3 regions of the Lysinibacillus sp. BS3 genome follow, and region 3 is predicted to be linked to each of the others. Evidence: riboswitches for the same ligand, from Rfam matches in the RefSeq annotation. Region 3 holds a riboswitch; each other region holds the start of a gene.

Region 1 (7,003 bases), 1.9 Mb from region 3:
GACGAGTTTGGAAAAGTAGAAATTCCTACAAATCCACAGCGTGTAGCTGCTATCTATTTGGAAGACTATTTAACTGCTTTGGATGTAAAACCCGTTGTGCAATGGTATCACCCATCTTGGGGAAAACAGGACTATTTAGGATTAGATGTTCCTGAGTTCGACATTACTGGTAGCATGGAAACATTATTACAAGCCAAGCCTGATTTAATCATTGTAGATGGTGCCGCGGACAAGGCAAAGTATGATGAATACTCAAAGGTAGCGCCTACTTACCGCTTGAAAGAAGATATTCTACAAGATCCACGTGAAATTGCGAAAACAATAGCTGATGTTTTAAATATTTCCGATAAAGCAAAAGAAATGGTTGATCAATATGAGCAACGTGTTTCCGATTTAAAAGCAAAACTAGATGAATCAATCGAAGACGAAACAGTTGCTGTTGTACGACTAAATGTAGCAGATAATACATTAGCGTTATTTGGTATTAAAAATCGCTACTCTGGCTATATTTACACAGAGACAGGCTTAACACCACATCCATTAGCCCGTGATATGACAGAGTTTCACGAGGTTTTATCAGAAGAGGCTATCACGGAATTAGATGCGGATCATATCATCCTTTTCCCTTCAAACGGAACATGGGATTCTAAAGAAAACCAAGAAGCCATTAAATGGTTAGATAGTACACTATGGAAAACACTCCCTGCTGTAAAAAATGGGCATGTTTATATTGCTGATCGCACATATTGGCAATCTGGCGCAATCACAGCCAACTTGCTAAAGTATGATGATTTAGAGAAATGGTTCGTCAAATAATTTTCCAAAGAAAGCTCTTAATGAGGGCTTTCTTTGTGTTGTTCTGCCAATTCAAAAAAAGGGGTGAATTATTAATGGGTAACTTAACACATGTTTATACGTTACAAAATATCTCTTATTCAATTCAACCGTCAAAAAAGTTATTGATTAGTAGTGATTTCTATACACTTTTTATCGTAATGAATGGTAGCGGAAAGCTAGCCATAGATCATGACACCATTCATTTTAGTGAAGAAAAGTGCATATTGATTCCGCCAAATAACACGGTTAGTATCCACATTCAAAGTGAACACCTTTGTTTTTATCAGTTACAATTCAACATTGTCAATCTCAGCAATAGTCAAAATTCATATAGTCATTTTACAAGTATCAGCGAACGACATCTTCTCCCCTTTTCACAATGTCATAGACTGCTAGAAGTCATCTATCAAAACCGGTTAGCGGAGGATGAACACACGATTTTTGAACAGCATGTGCACTTTCAAGAGCTGATGTTATTACTCTTACATCAAACCATACCCAAGCAGATGAAAAAAAATGATCGCCAATCTGTTGAGCAGTCCGTTAACCATTTACAAAAACATTTTGAAAAAGAGTGGACGGTTGAGCAGCTAGCACAGCTAGCTGACGTACCAAGATGGAATTATACGCGCATTTTTAAAGATATTACGGGACAAATTCCTCTTCACTATTTAACTAAACTTCGTATTGAAAAAGCTAAGCATTTATTAATGACAACAAATGATCGAGTATTTGAAATTAGCCAGTCTGTCGGATTTAATAATGAGTATTATTTTAATCGTCGCTTTAAGGAACATGTCGGCATCTCTCCAGGACAATATCGAAGAAATCAAAGCAGCCATATACGTGTATTTGCACCATTCTTAGAAGATTTCTTTGTTGCGCTTGGGATTACGCCAATTGCTCAATTCAGTCATTCAAAATGGGGGAAACAAGACTATTTAGGTCTACAGAAAGTGCCAGATATCGATGTACAAAATAGAGAAATGGATCGACTCTTTTACTATAAGCCAACTTTAATTATGTTAGATTCTGGTGTAGAGCGTTGGGAATCCTTTCAGCACTTAGATGAAGTAGCCCCCGTCTGCCATCTTTCACACCCTGGAGAGAATTGGCAATCTACTTTATTTAAAATTGCAGATCTAACAGGAAAAACCTCCTTGATGCAAGACGTAATCCTACAATATGAAGATAAAGTACAACAAGCAAAAGGAATTCTTAGCAAATCTGTTTATGGGCAAAGTGTAGCATTTCTCCGTATTTCAGCCATTGGCATTACTCTATATGCGGGTCCTAAATGTGGCTATACGGGCCCCATTTTATATCGTGACTTAGGTTTAATGCCACATTCACTAGTATGGAGTATTCCGCACAATCAACGTAAAGCACAACTGAAATTTGCTCAATTGTTGCAATTAGATGCTGATCATTTATTTATTACCTTTGATAAACAACATTCCATTTATGAAAATGAGGAACGTGCTATTTTAAAAACTCCTACTTGGAAAAACCTAGCTGCCGTTAAAAGCAACTGTGTCTATGAAGTAGACTTTTTAACATGGATGAATTATGGCATTTTATCACATAGTAAAAAAATTGATGATGTCTTAAATGTACTTGGCTAAAAGGAAGCTTACTTTAGCTTCCTTTTTAAATGATTAGGACAAACATTGCACTGCTAATAACACCGAAAGCCGTTTTGCTACATAAGATAGGATATCAGTTATAGGATAGGAGGAATGACCTTGTATTACAATCCTTATCCGTATTTTGTGCATCCCTATCATTATCCAACATCGCCTATCGCTAATCATTTTGCCACTAGACCCTTTTCGCAACATCTAGCAATGCCGACCAATAATCCTTTTCCACCTGTCGATACACACAAATTAAAAGCTTCAGCATCACGGATAAAGGCAATGATGCAGCAAGCCCAATTACTTACGGATAAAATAGATAGCTCCCAACAATTCGCACATGATTTAATGAATGCTGCTCAACTTTCAAATAAAACAGAGGTTGAAAAATTAATCACATCAACAGGCATTACGATGAAATTTGAAACAAACTATACACCAGACAGTTTTAGAATACGTCTTATTGATAATGATTGTTGTGGAGTCACCTTAAATTTGAATTGGTGAAAATTCCTAGTGAACTTGTAAACTATAAAAAACTATGCTAAAGTGTTTGTATTGTTATTTCTGAAAATTCTTATATTACTTTTCTTATCAAGAGAGACGGAGGGATTGGCCCGATGAAGTCTCAGCAACCAGCTAACAGTATGGTGCTAATTCCAATTGGCAAAATGATCAGCCTTGAAGATGAGAAGAAGAACTACCGTTGTTGCAGCAGGAGTCCTCTTCTATTAGGGGACTCCTTTTTATTTACAACTATTTTTACAGAAAGCAGGGAAATCGATGTCTAATGAACTTTTACAAGCATTGCAATTATTAAAATCGAAACAGTGGGTTGACTTAACACATACATTCGGCCCTAATTCACCACATTTTTTTATGTTTGAGGACGCTAAATTTGAAACGTTATTTTCTCATAAGGACGGTTTCTTCGCTCAACAATTCACGTTCCCTGGTCAATATGGCACACATATCGACCCACCCATTCATTTTGTGCGAGATACTCGCTACTTAGAAGAATTAGAACTAAAAGAGCTTGTTCTTCCCCTTGTTGTTATTGATAAATCACAAGAGGCTGCGAGCAACCATGATTTTTCATTAAGTGTTGAAGATATTCTTGATTTTGAGGACAAGCATGGAGAAATTGAAGCAGGAACATTTGTAGCATTACGCACAGATTGGAGTAAGCGCTGGCCAGATAAAGAGGCTTTCAGTAATAAGGATGCAGATGGACATAACCATATCCCTGGCTGGGGTTTAGAAGCTTTACAGTTTTTACTAAAAGAACGCAAGGTAAGCGCAATTGGTCATGAAACTTTCGATACGGACTCTGCTGCTGATTTTCGTAAAAATGGCAAGCTAGATGGCGAATATTTTGTACTTGACCAAGACACCTATCAAATTGAGCTAATGACGAATTTGGACAAGCTACCTGCGAAAGGCGCTATCATCTTCAATATCGTACCTAAGCCAGAAAAAGCATCTGGCTTCCCTGTGCGCTCATTTGCTATTTTGCCATAACATAAAAGTCGGTATAGCGTATACCGACTTTTATGTTTGTCCATTTCTTTTTTTGAATAGAAAGTAAACAATGAGCATCCCTACAATAAATAAAAGGATAAGATAGATACTATAATGAGTCAGATAGTATCCAACAAATCGCCATTTCTCTCCAAGCATCTTTCCTAATGATATAAATGTGAACGTCCAGATAAATGCCCCTGTATAGGCAAAAAGCGCAAACTTTCTATAAGGATAATTATTAATAGCCGCAATATACGCTGTCAAATGACGTACCCCGGGGATAAAATAGCCAATTAATAATAGGGTAGGTCCTATTTTTGTAAACATCTTTTTCGTAAAGTCAATTTTTTGCTCTGTAATATGAATTTTAGGCCCATATTTCTGCAATAACGGTAAGCCAAAACGATAACCAATATAGTAGCTTAAGGTAATGCCTCCAACCGCACCAATCATTGCACTGACTAAAGCAGGAATATGTTCAAGACTTTCTCGGTAAACACTATAGCCTACATAAGTTAGAAACACCTCATCAGGAAGTGGCACCCCTACAATACCTCCAATTAGAATCACGATAATTCCAAAGTATCCGTAATGTTCAATTAGAGACTGCACGTGATGTGCCATAAATCATCCCACCTAAATTTATTAAAATCTACCTGCTATATATAGTGTAGCCTCAGCGCTCTAAATGACTTGAAGCTGACGTAAAGCAAAATTGATACCGCCATCCGTAGATGTCTTTGTAACAAAATTCGCAACACTTTTTAGAGCTTTACTACCATTTCCCATGGCAATTCCTACTCCTACATATTCCAACATGTCAATATCATTATCCCCATCCCCAAAGGCAATCGCATTCTTAGGGTCAATATTGAAATGATCAAGCACCGCTTTAATAGCTATAGACTTCGAAACATCCTGCTGTAATACATTCACAATATAAGGATGCCAACGCTGTAAAAATATATTCGAAACTTGGCTAGTATATCTTTTTTCAGCCAGCTCATCCGCATATAGACACATGAGAAAAACCTCTTCATCTACAATTTTTTCATTTATATGTGGAAAATCCCGTAAAGATAAAGTTTCTTGCATCGCTCTTAAAGCTACTGGACTTTGTATGCTATTCATGGATAGCTGCTCTGTAAAAAATGTTAGGCTATGCTGCTGTTCCTGTGCAAACGCCTGTACATTGTGGACAATTTCTTTGGCAATCGGAGTTTTATGTATGACAAGATCCTTATGTTTCACATAGGCCCCATTTGCAGTAATAAAGGTTTCAATCCCCAGCGCTTTTAACTCATAACACATAGATAAGGGTCTTCCAGTAGCCGCTACAAGATGGATTCCTTTTTCTTGCAATAACTGAATAGCTTGTTTTGTACTTTCTTCCACACAGCCATCCTCGTAATTAATCAATGTGCCGTCTACATCAAAAAACACGATATTATACTTCATTTTGAGAACCTCCTTCATAGTCATTTAGAACCAATTTATAATTTTTCTCCCATGAAATATGTGAAAGTATTTTGACAAACTTTAAGCAAACTATATAACTTCCTTTTGCACCACCGATAAAAACTATTACAAGCGTATTTATAATAATATTTAACTAAAAATTCCTTGAATATTTTTATTTAATAATTCTAAAGGAGTATACCAAAGAACACAAAATTGTTAAAATAAAAGATAATATCTTAAATACATTGAACGATAAAATCTGACGTATAAATAGAACAAAAGAAATAAAATTTTAGTGCACGCAAAGGAGTTGATTCTTATGGCATTTAACATTTACTACTATGAAAGTAGTGTGGATTGTAAATTTTGCAAAAAGCAGTTTACAACATATAAAGTTCGCCCTAATCGATATAAAATTATCGAAGAACAGACGGATTTCATGCCTGTTTACGATGGCCTAAACCCTTTGCTATATGAAGTTGCCGTATGTCCACATTGTGGCTATGCCTACCATAAATCTATGACACGGACATATGGACCTTTCATGCTACTCATTGATGAACTATACATTAAAGAGCTCCAGAAACCTATGGATATCTGTCAGGAACGTACAATTGATGATGCCATTATCAGTTTTAAGCTCGCCTATTTAGTATCCCGTGCATCAATGGAAGAATCTCTTTTAATGGCGAATTTCGCTTTAAAAATTGCTTGGCTCTATCGATTAAAAAAGGACGAAGAATCCGAAAAGCGTTATCTTTTTGCAGCTAGAGACTTTTATAGTAAATCCTTTGCCTCTAATCAAGAAGGTGGAGAGAGAATTCAGTTTTTACATGCTGAATTAAGCCTTCGACTTGGTGATATTCCTGAAGCAAAAAAAGGATTTTCACGCTTAATCGCTGATCGAAATGTTTCGCCAAAATATCGCAAGCTTGCACGCAATCGTTGGGAAAATTATAAATATGACGAACAACCCATAACAATTAATGAAATCATTAATTAATGGGACGAGGAGATGATTAATTATGTTGCTATTTCAAAAGAAAATTGATGTGAGAGAAGAGGATATATTTTCAGAGCTACATCATTTTTTATTAAGAAAAAATAATCGCTACCTAACAAACGAAGAAGTTGTCGCTCTAACAGGCGTATCATCTGAGCTGCTTTACAAATGGGTAAAAGCAGGTAAATTAAAGAACTCCATTTTTCCTAATTTAGGGGCTCCATGCGAACGATGTGGACAGATTACGCAAGCTAAAATTTGCGTGAGCTGCTCTTCCTCCATTGTTGGGACATTAAAACAAGAAGAAAAGGATCGTGCATGGTTTAACCAAATTCAACGTAACCATGTAAGAGCAAGTACGTATCATTATAAATAGCATTCCAACATCTCCATCAATTGGAGGTGTTTTTCTTTTTTACATACTAAATTTAAACTAATTTTAAACAAATTCTTCCTAAACTTTAAACTTGCCTTTCTATAATTAGTATCAATATAAAGTGAAGGGCTGATAATTAATGAGGAAAGCTAGGAAGCATAAGGT
Region 2 (7,003 bases), 1.1 Mb from region 3:
TCCTCCGACTTTTAGATCATGGTTTAGAACATCGAGCACTCGTTTTAAATAAAGGGCATGAAGAAGTTACACAGTTTGTACACAAGCCTGTAACTGCGGCAATCTTCAATCTCGGCTATTTACCTGGTAGCAACCATGATATTATTACAAGACCTAATACAACAATCCAAGCCATTGAGAATATATTAAAGCTCTTAAAAGTGGGCGGTTTGATTGTTCTTGTTATTTATCATGGTCATCCAGGTGGAAAAGAAGAGCGTGATAAGGTCATTGATTATGTAAGCCAACTGCCACAAAAATATGTTCATGTCTTAAAATATGCATTTCTGAATCAACAAAATGATCCACCCTTCGTCATTGCATTAGAGAAAATGAAAGAACATCCTATTCAATAATTACATGCTAAAAGGCGATCAGCTAGTTTCTATCAAACTAGCTGATCGCCCTTGCTCTTTATCTACTTGTTATTGCGTTTTTCATTATAGTCAACCCAGAAATCTGCACCTTTAATTCCTAGTTTACGAGGATCAAAGACTGGGTCTTTTCCTTCTTTTTTCTGTTTCTCGTAATCTTTTAATGCGACAATAGCTGGTTTCATGATAATTAAAATAGCTATAACGTTAATCCAAACCATCAAACCAAGACCTACATCTCCCATTGCCCATGCTAGACCAGACGTACGGATTGTACCATAAAAGGCTGCAACTAAAATGGCAATTTTCGCAATCCAAATGAATACCTTTTCTGTGCTACCTCTAAATAAGTAAGCGACATTTGTCTCTGCAATATAGTAGTAAGCCATGATTGTTGTAAAGGCAAAGAAGAATAACGCAATGGCTACAAATGGAGCACCAAAGCCAGGTAATGATGAGTCAACTGCATATTGTGTATAGGCTGCACCTGCTTCAATACTTTTCGCAAAAGTCATTTGCTCATCGCCTGCTAATCCACCACTATTAAATTCTCCAATATGGATAAATGGATCTGCTCCCTCAGCTGCCTTTTCATCTTGTACATTGTACATGCCTGTAAATAAAATCATAAATGCCGTAGCAGAACAAATTAATAATGTATCAATATAAACAGACGCCGCTTGTACAATTCCTTGCTTAGCAGGATGTGATACTTCCGCAGCTGCCGCAGGGTGAGCACCAGTTCCTTGACCAGCCTCATTAGAGTAAATTCCACGTTTAACACCCCAAGCAATCGCTGAACCAATAATGCCGCCAAAAATTTCTTGAGCCCCAAATGCACTAGAAAAAATTAATCCGATAACCGTTGGTACTTGTGAAATATTCATAAAAATAATGATAATGGCCATAATGATATAGGCTAATGCCATAAACGGTACAATAATCTGGGCAGCATTTGCGATTGATTTAACACCCCCGATGATAATAGCACCTAATAAAACAACAATAATAAGTCCTGTGATCCATGTTTCCAAACCGAAAGCGTTTTCAACAGCACCTGCGATGGCATTCGACTGCACACCAGGCATCAAAATTAACATTGCTATTAAAGCCGCCACAGCAAAAATAACTGCAAACCATTTTTGGCCCATTCCTTTTTCTATGTAAAAGGCCGGTCCACCACGATATTCTGTATCTTTCTCTTCTTTATAGATTTGAGCTAATGTTGACTCTACATACGCGGTAGCCGCACCTATGAAAGCGATTGCCCACATCCAAAAGACAGCACCAGGTCCTCCCATTCCAATCGCTGTCGCAGTACCAGCAATATTACCTGTACCTACACGTCCTGATAATGCGATAGACATTGCTTGGAATGAAGATATTCCCTTTTCTGACTTCTCCCCTTTAAACATTAAAACAAACATATCTTTAATGTGCCTTACTTGTAGGAACCTTGTAATAATTGAGAAAAATAACCCAATTAATAAGATGCCATAAATAAACCATGGTCCCCATAAAATACCATTCAACTTCTCTACAATTACATCCATTTTACCCCTCCAATTTGAATTACCTTACTTTAAGTCATTATAGTATTACACTTTTCTGAAAATTGCAATATTATTTTTAAGTAACAATATTTAAGTAAGTAACCTAGTAAATGGAAGGGTATAAACCTATTTAATTATATAACCAATTCTTCGAAGAGCATTATTAATAAAATCTCGTATATACATAAAAATCTCTTCGCGCTCTCCCTCATGAAATAAATTATGATAACAATTTGCCCATTCTTTAAACTGAAATTCCGTGAATTCCTGTTGATGAAGCCAATTTCGAGTTTGGCGAGTGTCCGTAATTTTATCCTTCTCAGCTGTCATAATTAGCATAGGCATATTAGGCATTTCACCTTTAGGCAGCATCACTAAATTTTTCATCATCTGCTGAAGTTCTCGATACCATTTCACAGAAACTACAGTCATGAGCGGTACATCATCTTTCATTTCTTCTCTGCCTTCAACACTACGCGTTAATTTCTCTAATGTAATATCATGTGTCAATTTAACATTGGCCGTTAACGCACTTAGACTTGTTAAAGCATTTGTTAATTTACCTGGTAATAGCTTTAGTTGCAACCAAGGTGATGTTAAAATAATGCCTGCACATTCATATTGTCTCTTTTGCAGTGTATGGAGGATTAATGTTGCACCTAGTCCATGCCCTATTACAAAGGTTGGTAAATTATATGAAAAAGCATTTTCAATCAGGTTTCTTGTATACTTATTGTACAATTTGAAGTCTTCATCATGGACTCGAGCAAACCTTGCATTACCCCCATGATTCGGTAAATCTCCCATGACTATGTGGAAGCCTTCTAATCTTAATTTCTCTATCAGCCATGCATACCAACGGTGATTTTCATAAGCACCATGAAAAATAGCAATCACAGCTTTTGCTTGTCCATCAGCTTCCCATTTCCACATTACATAGTCCTCCTAAAAAATAATTACACTTTGATTATATCGAAATAAATAGCACATTTTAATTTTATATTTCCATAAAGTTGCGTATTTGATACGATAATACTACATTATAGAAAGAAAAGAGGCGATTTTCATGATTTATCCATTTAAAGATAAAACGCCAAAGATCGATCCGTCTGTTTTCATTGCTGACTACGCAACTGTTACGGGCGACGTAACAATTGGCGCCGAAACAACCATTTGGTTTAATACGGTTATTCGTGGTGATGTTTCCCCAACGATTATTGGTAAACGTGTCAGTATCCAAGATCTTTGCTGTTTACACCAAAGCCCAAAATATCCGCTCATTATTGAAGATGAGGTAACAGTTGGACACCAAGTCACTTTACATAGTTGTACAATTCGCAAAAATGCCTTAATCGGTATGGGATCCATTATTTTAGACGGAGCTGAGATTGGAGAAGGTGCATTTATTGGAGCTGGAAGCCTAGTACCTCCTGGTAAAGTCATTCCTCCAAATAGTTTAGCATTAGGTCGTCCAGCAAAAGTTGTCCGAGAATTAAATGCTGAAGATAAAGAGGATATGGAACGCATCGTACGAGAATACGCAGAAAAAGGTCAATATTATAAATCACTTCAGAAATAAATAACCTACACAAAAAATCAATACTAACGAAAAAATCCCTCGCGTTTTCGTGTACCGAATATGTTCACGAATCCTAGCGAGGTATTTTTGTAAAAAAAACAAAAGGAGCAATGTTGCCCCTTTGCTTATTAATACATCAGAATAATTTTCTAATGACTTCATTACTTTAGTTCAATAGTTTATAAACGTGCTTTTTCTCGTAGCGCGTCTGCTTTATCAATTTGCTCCCATGGTACATTTAAATCTGTACGACCAAAATGTCCATACGCAGCAGTTTGTTTATAAATTGGACGACGAAGATCAAGCATTTTAATGATACCTGCTGGGCGTAAATCGAATAGCTCGCGTACCCATTCAACGATCTCGCTTTCTTTCACTCTACCTGTGCCAAATGTATCGACAGCAATGGAAACAGGCTGAGCAACGCCAATCGCATAGGCAAGTTGCACTTCAGCACGCTCTGCTAAGCCAGCTGCTACGATGTTTTTCGCTACATAACGTGCTGCATATGCCGCCGAACGGTCTACCTTGGTTGCATCCTTACCTGAGAAGGCACCACCACCGTGACGTGCATAACCACCGTATGTATCAACAATGATTTTACGTCCTGTTAATCCAGCATCACCTTTTGGCCCACCAATTACAAAACGGCCAGTTGGATTGATGAAGTATTTCGTATTAGCATCTAATAATTCACTCGGTACAACTGGTGCAATAACAAATTCTTTTAAATCTGCTTGAATTTGTTCAAGTGTTGCTTCTTCATCATGCTGTGTTGAAATAACAATTGTATCCACGCGAACCGGTACATTATTGTCATCATATTCAATCGTTACTTGCGTTTTACCATCAGGACGTAAATAGGCAAGTTCACCTGATTTACGTACTTCTGTTAAACGGCGTGCTAATTTGTGTGCCAAGCTAATTGGTAATGGCATTAGCTCTGGTGTTTCATTACATGCATAGCCAAACATTAAGCCTTGGTCACCAGCACCAATTGCTTCTATATCAGCATCTGTCATAGAGCCTTCACGTGCCTCTAATGCCTGATCAACACCTTGAGCAATATCAGGTGATTGTTCGCCAATTGCCACAAGCACCGCTAAGTTCTCAGCATCAAAGCCATATTTACCTCGTGTATAGCCAATTTCAGCTACAGTGTCACGAACAATACCTTTAATATCCACATAAGTAGAAGTAGTAATTTCTCCTGCTACTAATACTAATCCTGTTGTTACAGTTGTTTCACACGCTACACGTGCATTTGGATCTTCTGCTAAAATAGCATCTAAAATGGCATCCGAGATTTGGTCACAAATCTTATCTGGATGTCCTTCTGTTACACTCTCTGATGTAAACAGTCGACGGTTTGTCATTTGGTTTTCCTCCTAAATACTCTTACAATAAGTAGTTGTGTATGAATACGGTACTCATTACCCATGTCAAGTCCGCTCCTAAGGATTGAACTCTCAAGCCGTTACTGCTGCTTTTAACACGAGGATTTCGAAAGATCCGTCATTATAATAAGGAAAGAACTACATATACTTACCTTTACATTGATTTTTAACAATAAAAAAATCCTTTTCTCACGTTACTTTACATGAGGAAAGGAATAATGACTGCGTAACCTTTCACTCTTATCGTTCAAGGGATGTTCCCTTGCATCAGGTTGGCACCAACGCATGTCGTGAAATAGTTCATGCAGGTTGCCGGGTTTCACAGGGCCTGACCCTCCACCAGCTCGGGATAAGAGTATCCGTTCAATCTCATGTTACTGAAAAGGTCGAACGTTGTCAAATATTTTCTTATGTATTACTGTATAGAAAGGAAAGAACTTATTACACAAAAACTTTTCATACTTGGATGATGATGTAAATAGAAGCAAATTAATCCCTACAACATACCTAGCTACTTGTGGTAACATATGTGTGGCTCAATTTTCGTGCCTAATTACAGTAGGATTGATGGTATTCTACTCGAAAAACATTATTTTTTGTCAGTTTATTGAAAAGTGGTAAAAACTCTAAAATAATTTCTTAATTAGTATAGATTATTTAAGCAATTGTGTTATACTATTTTTGAAATTAAGAAAAAATCCCTCTAAATCAAGGGAATACTATAAAAAAGGATGGTATTTAATCGATGAATTCAGTAGAAATTGCAAACGAACTGAAGGAATTATTAAACGGCGGTAACATTAATGTTCAACTTTCAGTACCACAATTAGCAGAAAAAGCTACATCTCGTGGTGAAGCAATGTTAACAGTAGATGGCGCAGTTCGTGCAGAAACTGGCAAATACACTGGTCGTTCACCTAAAGATAAATATACGGTAGAAGAAGAAAGCACAAAAGATCAAATTGACTGGGGTAAAGTCAACCAACCGATTTCTTCTGAAGTGTTCGATAACCTATATGTAAAAGTAATAAAATATTTAAAAGAACGTGACGAGTTATTCGTATTCAAAGGCTTTGCAGGTGCTGACAAAGACTCACAATTAAGCATTCAAGTTATCAATGAATACGCATGGCACAATCTTTTTGCTCATCAATTATTTATCCGTCCAACAGCAGATGAATTAGCTTCTCATGTTGCCGACTTCACTGTCATCTCAGCTCCTAACTTTAAAGCAGATCCTGCGGTTGATGGTACTGCTTCTGAAACATTCATCATCGTATCACTTGAAAAGAAAATTATTTTAATTGGTGGTACAGAATATGCTGGTGAAATGAAAAAATCTATCTTTGGTATCATGAACTACTTATTACCACAACAAGGTATTCTTTCAATGCACTGCTCAGCAAACGTTGGTGAAGCTGGCGATGTAGCGTTATTCTTCGGTCTATCTGGTACTGGTAAAACGACGTTATCAGCTGATCCTGATCGTAAGCTAATCGGTGACGATGAACACGGTTGGTCTGATAATGGTGTATTCAACATTGAGGGTGGCTGCTATGCAAAAACAATCAACCTTTCTGCTGAAAAAGAACCAGAAATCTACAATGCAATCCGCTTCGGCTCTGTATTAGAAAACGTAGCTGTTGATCCAGAAACTCGTATTTGTGACTATGATGATGGTTCACTAACAGAAAATACACGTGTAGCTTATCCAATCCAATACATCGAAAATATCGTTGATCCTTCTGTTGCAGGTCATCCAAAAACAATCATCTTCCTAACAGCTGATGCATTTGGCGTGTTACCTCCAATCAGTAAATTAACAAAAGAACAAGCGATGTATCACTTCCTAAGCGGGTTCACTTCTAAACTTGCTGGAACTGAACGTGGTGTGACTGAGCCAGAACCAGTATTCTCTACTTGCTTCGGGTCTCCATTCCTTCCACTTCCTGCAACAGTATACGCAGAAATGTTAGGACAAAAAATTGACGAGCACGGTGCACAGGTATACTTAGTAAACACTGGTTGGACTGGTGGCGAATATGGCACAGGTAGCCGTAT
Region 3 (7,003 bases):
ACTTTGCATTACCAGCCGCCTTTAAAAAATCAAAGCCTACCAGTAAGAAGCTAAAGATTAAAAACGACCCTGTGCCAGGACCAAGAAATCCATCATAAAAACCAATAGCAAATAATAGCAGCATAAATAAAAACAAATGTTTTTTAGATAGATTTTTTACGGTAGAGACGGCACCCCAATCCTTTTTAAAGATCGTATATACCCCAACAACCGCCAGCATAACAAGCATTAATGGCTTTAGTAATGCTGGATTAATCAGATGCACAGTCCAAGCACCACATAATGATCCGATAAATGCTAGTGGAAAATATTTGAGGACAGAGCGAATGTCCAGCTGGCCAGAACGATAGAAAGAAATAGAGGAAGTGAGTGAGCCCATAGCTCCTGCTAGTTTGTTCGTGGCAACAGCAGCGGCTGGATTAGGCCCAACAAATAGTAAGGCTGGTAGTGAAATTAAACCGCCCCCTCCCACTACTGAGTCAACAAAAGCCGCCAGAAATCCAAAAGAAATTAATAGTATTAGAATATGTACATCGATTTCAAACAACATATGACACCTCTTTAAATTTAGTTACTACTGAAATAGTAACTAAATTTATTTGCGCTGTAAACCCCATTTTTTCATTGGCAAATCTTCACATTGGTAGCCTATAATAAAGATAATGGAGGGATTACATGGAGGAATTAATCACCCAGCTGAAAGAAATGGGTTTTACAGAATATGAAGCAAAGGCCTATACGGCACTTGTTCAGCAAAGTCATGTCAGTGCTTATCAGGTTAGTAAAAATTCTGGCATACCACGTGCAAGAGTGTATGATATTTTAAATATCCTTGTAGAAAAGGGCATCGTGTTAAAAGAAGAGACCGCAGAACAAACGACCTATTCGGCAATGCCTGTGTCTGTGTTCTTACAGCAAATGCAACAGCGCTGGGAGTCGAATTTTACGTCTATAAGCGGGAAATTAGAGAAATTAGAGGAAAAAGTACAGGAAGCTGAGCCTAAAGTGGTCATGCTGAAGGGCAAGGAATCCATTATCAACTATTGTCAGTCACTTCTAAAGAAGGCGAAGAAAAAAGTGATGCTGTCGATGTGGGAAGATATGTATGATGCCTTACGTGAAGATTTGCAAGAGGTGGCGCTGCATGTTCCTGTTCATGGCATTACGTTGTATGTAGGAGAGCATCTCGCCTCAATTGACCAGCATAGAGCCACACATTATACAAAAAAAGCATCTACACCGCATTGGTTTATCTTATCGATAGATGGTCAGGAAATGATTTATGGTCATTCTCCATCTACCCAAGAGACGGCCTTTATCACCAATGATCCGGTTCATATTTATTTGTTAGAGGATTATATATGGCATGATGTGCTCATCAATCGGTTAGTAAAACGTGATGATCAGGAGTTAGAAGACTGGATTGCTAAGGAGCGTAAAGCTTTTTTCTTAGAATAGTCGTATAAGGAAGGGGAGTTACTTGAAAAAATTCGTGTTGCTAGGTTTAATGAGCCTACTAATGCTAGGAGCCTGTAATGCTACACCACCTACCGATCCACCAACGATTCATGAGCTAACGGTTGTCCCAGATAATGTCCAAAAAAATATCGTTTCTAATGACAGAATACAACTATTGCATGAAAAGGATGCTCCATATTACCTTGTTTATTATTCAAAAGGGAATGTATTGGCAAGTATTACAGCTGAGGGAAATAGGCTTATTATCCAGTTAGAAGAAGGCAGCGAGCAAAGGAAAGAGGCACAACCCTATGTTTTTAAAATCACCGTCAAGAATCCTGAGCTTGATACCATTGATTTGCGAATAAACGGTCAGAGTACGCCAATTGATCGTATGACCATTATGTGATAAAAGAAACCGAAATCCCTTTGATGAGATTTCGGTTTCTTTACGTGATGCCTAATAAAAGACTTTGTCTACGTTATATTTAGAGCGGAAAGTATTAATCGCATATGTTTCGTAAATTTCACGTTCCATTGGATCTTCTACTTCATAGACTTCAATTTTGAACACTTCATCACGATGGTTTTTCATCGGAGATACATTATCCTCGAAATGTTTTTTAATACGTTGACGAATTTTACGTGCTTTCCCAACAAACAATAGCTCATTCTTGTCATTATAGAATAAGAAAATGCCGCCTTTATCTCGTGTGATTTTATGGAAGTCAATAAAACCAAAGTAAGGTGTGATCGGCACATCACCTGGTTTTAAGTCTTGTTCACGTTGACGGATTACTAGATCTGGTTTTGGAAATTCAATTTTAATCAAACTATTCACGTTCCTCTCTCTTACTAAAAGTATATGGTAACATAATTACGGCATGTTTACCATAAATTTTAAATGCAGAAACACCACATATAGCAAGCTTAGTGTACATCAAATGACCAAGGAACATGCACATGAATCACAAAATATTCTATGAATTATTGATATTCTAACTAGTTCGTGTTACAATTCAAGATAATTAAATAATCTTATCAAGAGAAGCTGAGGGATTTGGCCCGATGACGCTTCAGCAACCTCTAACAATTGTTAGAAAGGTGCTAATTCCAGCAAAGGATTTTTTCCTTTGAGAGATAAGAGTGGACGTGAAAAAAATCCTTCTCATTCTATCTCGTATGGAATGAGGAGGATTTTTTAATTTCGTTGCATTCTACGCAAGCAAGGTTTGCTAAAAGAGAGTGATTATAGAGAGGGGAAAGCAAGATGCCAATTAATATTCCGAAAAATTTACCAGCTGGAGAACATTTACGTGAGGAAAAAATCTTCGTCATGGAAGAAGATCGTGCGAAAACACAGCAAATCCGTCCATTAAATATATTAATATTAAATTTAATGCCTGAAAAAGAAAAAACAGAGCTCCAATTATTACGTTTATTGGGGAATACACCATTACAAGTCAATATTACCTTTTTGAATACAGCCACACACGAGTCTAAAAATGTGAGTAAATCCCATTTGCAGCTTTTCTACACAACGTTCAATCAGATTCGACACCGACGCTATGATGGTATGATTATAACTGGTGCGCCAGTAGAAAAAATGGCTTTTGAAGAGGTCAACTATTGGCAGGAAATTTCAGAAATTATGGATTGGTCTAAAAAGAATGTGACATCCGTGCTACATATATGTTGGGGGGCACAGGCTGCATTGTATCATCATTATGGCATTGGGAAGGTTGAGCTTTCTGCTAAATGCTCAGGCGTCTATTCCCATGTGATTACAGATTTAACTGTAGATTTGGTACGTGGCTTTAGTGATTTATTTACTGCGCCCCATTCACGCTATACATCTGTTTCGATTGACGAGGTTCGCAATCATCCAGATCTACGATTATTATCCTATTCAGAGGATGCTGGGGTATTTATTGTACAATCAAAAGATAATAAAAATATTATGATTACGGGGCATCTAGAGTATGATGCGACAACGCTAGCCGATGAATACAGTCGCGATGTGGCGAAGGGCATAGATATCGCCGTTCCTGTAAACTACTTCCCGAATGACGATCCGACACAAGTGCCGATGAATACATGGCGTGCCCATACGCATCTATTATTCTCTAACTGGTTGAACTACTATGTTTACCAAGAAACACCATATGAATGGGATTTTGTAGATGAAATCGAATATCATATTTAATTAATAAAAAGTCTAATTTCTTTTCTAGCTTAGAAGAAATTAGACTTTTTGATTGTCATTTTCTGTTTCCTGCTGAGGTGTTTCGTTATTTTGAGCCTTGGATTTACGATTGCGAATAACTACCACAATCAACAAAAGTATAGGTAATAAAATGGTGAAAATAAAGGAAAAGATTGGCCAAATTTCATTATTATAATTAGTAGAATGCACAATATCTGGATGAACAATTTGAGAAAGTCCAATAACAATTATCCCCATCGGTATAATGAGTGGGCGATGATCCTTGATCTTTAAAATTTGTGCGAGGCCAACAACGGTCGTATAGAAATACATAAATGTACGAATATATATAGACGTAATCCACATAAATGCCATAATGATTTCAATGCGCTGTAAAAAATTCCCTATAGATATTCTTTGCGCTAAGGCATAGCTAGGAAATGTCCTTGATGCAGTGTTTTCAGGACCTAATACAAGAATTGATAGGACAATCAACGTAACTAAGACGATTCCGCCAAGGATTGCCCCAATATATAGCCCTTTCTGTGCAGACGGCTGTACATTGACGCCAGTAGGATAGAGCATCAATAATACAAGTAATGGAAAGGAAAAGATACTCATAAAGCGTGCAATACTATAAAACATAGATGCTTTGGTCGCTTCTAGTAGAGGCTGAATATTCTCAAATGTAATTTGAGGGGTAATACTAATGACGAAAAAAATAAAAATAAAGATAAACAATGGGAAGAGGATTTCTGCCGAACGGGCAAAGGTCTCAATCCCTAAATAAGCGGCATACATAATAAGGATACTGAACAGTAGGGCAAATGCTAATGTCGGTGTCTCTGGCATAACTTCCGTTTTCATGAAAATACCGATAAAATAAAGTAATTCTCCAGCCGAAAGAAAGGTCATAATCAGGAAACAAATCGCTGTGATTTTCCCGAAAAAACGCCCAAGAATTTTTTCATTGGCCTCGATAAAGTTTAGGGACGGTGTTTGATTGGCCAGTGTTAAAAATAATTTTAGAACCAGTAAACTGAGCAGAACACCAATGCTTGCCGCTATCCAAGCATCTTGCTTAGCGGCACCAGTAATACTCGAAGGGATAATTAAAATCGCTGTACCGATAGAATAGAGAAAGGTAACGATTGTAAACTGTCTTGAACTAATTATCTCTTTTTCCATCAAGCTACCCTCCGTTTCTCAGTCCATCTTTCTATTTTGTGAATGACACAATGTAATCCCTAATCGGTGTGAAGATAAAGGTAATCAAATCTAATGGGCTAGGAATATGGATTTTAAGGGCAATCCCCATATTTAAAGCCGTTCCAATAAATAGCAAAAAGGAGAATACAATAATGGCTTTTCTATCCTGTTGCTTTTTTAGCTTTGGAATAAAAACAAGAGCAACAATGATTGCAATAATCAAGATAGCTACTGCTAGTACCATCTCATTACTCCTCCTTTGGCTTGTTTAATAATGAATTTTGCATCGTACCTGAACCTTGGGTTGTTACCTTTACATGAACAGCCACTGCTAAATCTGGAAAAATGGAAGTCCAGTCATCCTTAATTTTTTTCCACTGCTTTGGATCTGCCCGATGTAGGGCATCCCCAAATCCAAAAACATCGACTTCATATTGCTGTTGAATTTTCTCTACTGTTTTTTCAATGTGGTCATCAATACCCTGGGCTGTTTTTTTATTAACGTAATCAATCGATTTATTTTTGGTAAGATCGATATCACATTCGACCTCTCCAACATTCTGCTCTACATTAATATGGACATCGATTTTCGGTTTCCCGTTTTTAAATGACCCTTTCACCTTTGTAGTGGATTGGGTGATTTCAGTAGACAAGGTCCCTTTATTAGGACAGGCGATGATTTCTATCGTACTTTGAATTTTGTCATTAAGAAAACTAATACTTTTGCTTTCGCTTTCAGTCAGTAGCCCTATATATTTATCCCCTTTAAATACTGCTAAACCTGTATAACGTAATAGCACAGGTGTTTTAACACGTTGCACATTTGTTTGATCTACCCCTAATTTCTTATCGCCATGAACTTCAATAGCAGAAATTAACGCCCCTTTATGCTTATTGGTTAACGTATTGACTAATTCATCAATATTAACAGCTATTGTGGAGCCCCAAGCCTTTTCAGAGACATCAAGGGAATTCAAGATTTTATTAGCAGGAACTTTTTCGATGGGTGTTAGTACATTTAATACTTCCTTCGCTGTTGCTTCGTGAGACATAATGACGTCGAAATCCTTACGAAATTCATGGTCCCTTACAATTAAATCAAGTGCATCACTAATGCCTTCTTTCGCGAGATCTTCCCCTAATACAACCACTTGAAGGTGGGCAAAATAAGGTTTTCGAGCTGCAATAGTCGTCATTTTCCGAATGGCTTCAAAGATGGTCTCGCCTCTCGAATGATAGCTAACGACAGGAGAGCGTTGAGTGGAAGCTTGGCGCACTGAGACTTCACTAGGATCAACAATTTGAACTGTAATTTCATATTCCTCATCTATTTTGTCAATGCCAAATGCTACGACTATGGCCAATTCATTTAATTCACGCTTACTCCAGCAGCCACTTAACAGTATTGTGAGGATACATAGTAAGCAAATCCAGTTTATTTTTGCCATATTCCATTCCTCATTTATCCAGTTGTTATTTCCTGCTTTTTACATTGATATATTTATGTCCTCTAACAATATTTTTTTGATTGACCAAACGAGGTCGTGTAAGTAACTTTCTACGCGGGAACAGCAGAAACGCATCCTTCTGATCCTGTAATACCAACGGTGCGAATGGGCTTAAATAAGGTACACCAAATGAACGAATGCTACATAGATGAAGAATAATTAGCATAATGCCAAACATTACACCGAATAAACCAAACATAGCAGCTAAAATCATTAATGGGAAACGTAGTACACGAATCGTATTCGATAAGCCATAGGCAGGGAATAGAAAGCTACAAATCGCTGTTAAGGCTACAATAATTACCATTACAGCGGAAACGACGCCTGCATCAACTGCTGCCTGACCAATAACTAAAGTACCTACGATGGATACCGCAGGACCGATTGTTCGAGGCATACGAAGTCCAGCTTCCCTTAAGACCTCAAAGGCAACCTCCATAATAAGCGCTTCTACTACTGCAGGAAAGGGTACGCCTTCCCTTTGTGAAGCAATGCTAATTAACATGGGGGTCGGTAGCATTTCCTGATGAAAGGTAGTAATCGCCACATACAAGGATGGTGCTACTAATGCTAGACTGATACCAAAGAAACGCAAGATACGTACAAGTGAGCTAATCATCCA

The links. Region 3 has a riboswitch for S-adenosylmethionine ahead of metA (homoserine O-succinyltransferase). Riboswitches for the same ligand answer to the same signal wherever they lie in the genome.
Region 1: linked by a shared signal. The riboswitch ahead of AAJG31_RS15020 (cyclase family protein) and the one ahead of metA (homoserine O-succinyltransferase) in region 3 are both predicted to bind S-adenosylmethionine.
Region 2: linked by a shared signal. The riboswitch ahead of metK (methionine adenosyltransferase) and the one ahead of metA (homoserine O-succinyltransferase) in region 3 are both predicted to bind S-adenosylmethionine.

Annotation. Positions count from the first base shown of each region.
Region 1 covers NZ_CP154860.1:3,049,608-3,056,610, reverse strand. Annotated here, with positions in the region: gene AAJG31_RS15035 (ABC transporter substrate-binding protein) at 1-816, shown strand, start outside; gene AAJG31_RS15030 (AraC family transcriptional regulator) at 891-2,462, shown strand; gene AAJG31_RS15025 (hypothetical protein) at 2,583-2,981, shown strand; SAM riboswitch class I at 3,063-3,168, shown strand; gene AAJG31_RS15020 (cyclase family protein) at 3,258-3,995, shown strand; gene AAJG31_RS15015 (DedA family protein) at 4,026-4,622, opposite strand; gene AAJG31_RS15010 (Cof-type HAD-IIB family hydrolase) at 4,683-5,456, opposite strand; gene AAJG31_RS15005 (DUF2225 domain-containing protein) at 5,779-6,462, shown strand; gene AAJG31_RS15000 (hypothetical protein) at 6,485-6,838, shown strand; gene AAJG31_RS14995 (erythromycin esterase family protein) at 6,978-7,003, shown strand, end outside.
Region 2 covers NZ_CP154860.1:3,853,226-3,860,228, reverse strand. Annotated here, with positions in the region: gene AAJG31_RS19210 (class I SAM-dependent methyltransferase) at 1-395, shown strand, start outside; gene AAJG31_RS19205 (alanine/glycine:cation symporter family protein) at 458-1,966, opposite strand; gene AAJG31_RS19200 (alpha/beta hydrolase) at 2,093-2,899, opposite strand; gene AAJG31_RS19195 (gamma carbonic anhydrase family protein) at 3,033-3,545, shown strand; gene metK (methionine adenosyltransferase) at 3,725-4,921, opposite strand; SAM riboswitch class I at 5,180-5,298, opposite strand; gene pckA (phosphoenolpyruvate carboxykinase (ATP)) at 5,688-7,003, shown strand, end outside.
Region 3 covers NZ_CP154860.1:248,477-255,479, forward strand. Annotated here, with positions in the region: gene AAJG31_RS01285 (TSUP family transporter) at 1-550, opposite strand, end outside; gene AAJG31_RS01290 (TrmB family transcriptional regulator) at 676-1,458, shown strand; gene AAJG31_RS01295 (hypothetical protein) at 1,481-1,867, shown strand; gene AAJG31_RS01300 (nucleotide excision repair endonuclease) at 1,919-2,290, opposite strand; SAM riboswitch class I at 2,494-2,605, shown strand; gene metA (homoserine O-succinyltransferase) at 2,729-3,664, shown strand; gene AAJG31_RS01310 (endospore germination permease) at 3,704-4,852, opposite strand; gene AAJG31_RS01315 (hypothetical protein) at 4,884-5,117, opposite strand; gene AAJG31_RS01320 (Ger(x)C family spore germination protein) at 5,122-6,321, opposite strand; gene AAJG31_RS01325 (spore germination protein) at 6,347-7,003, opposite strand, start outside.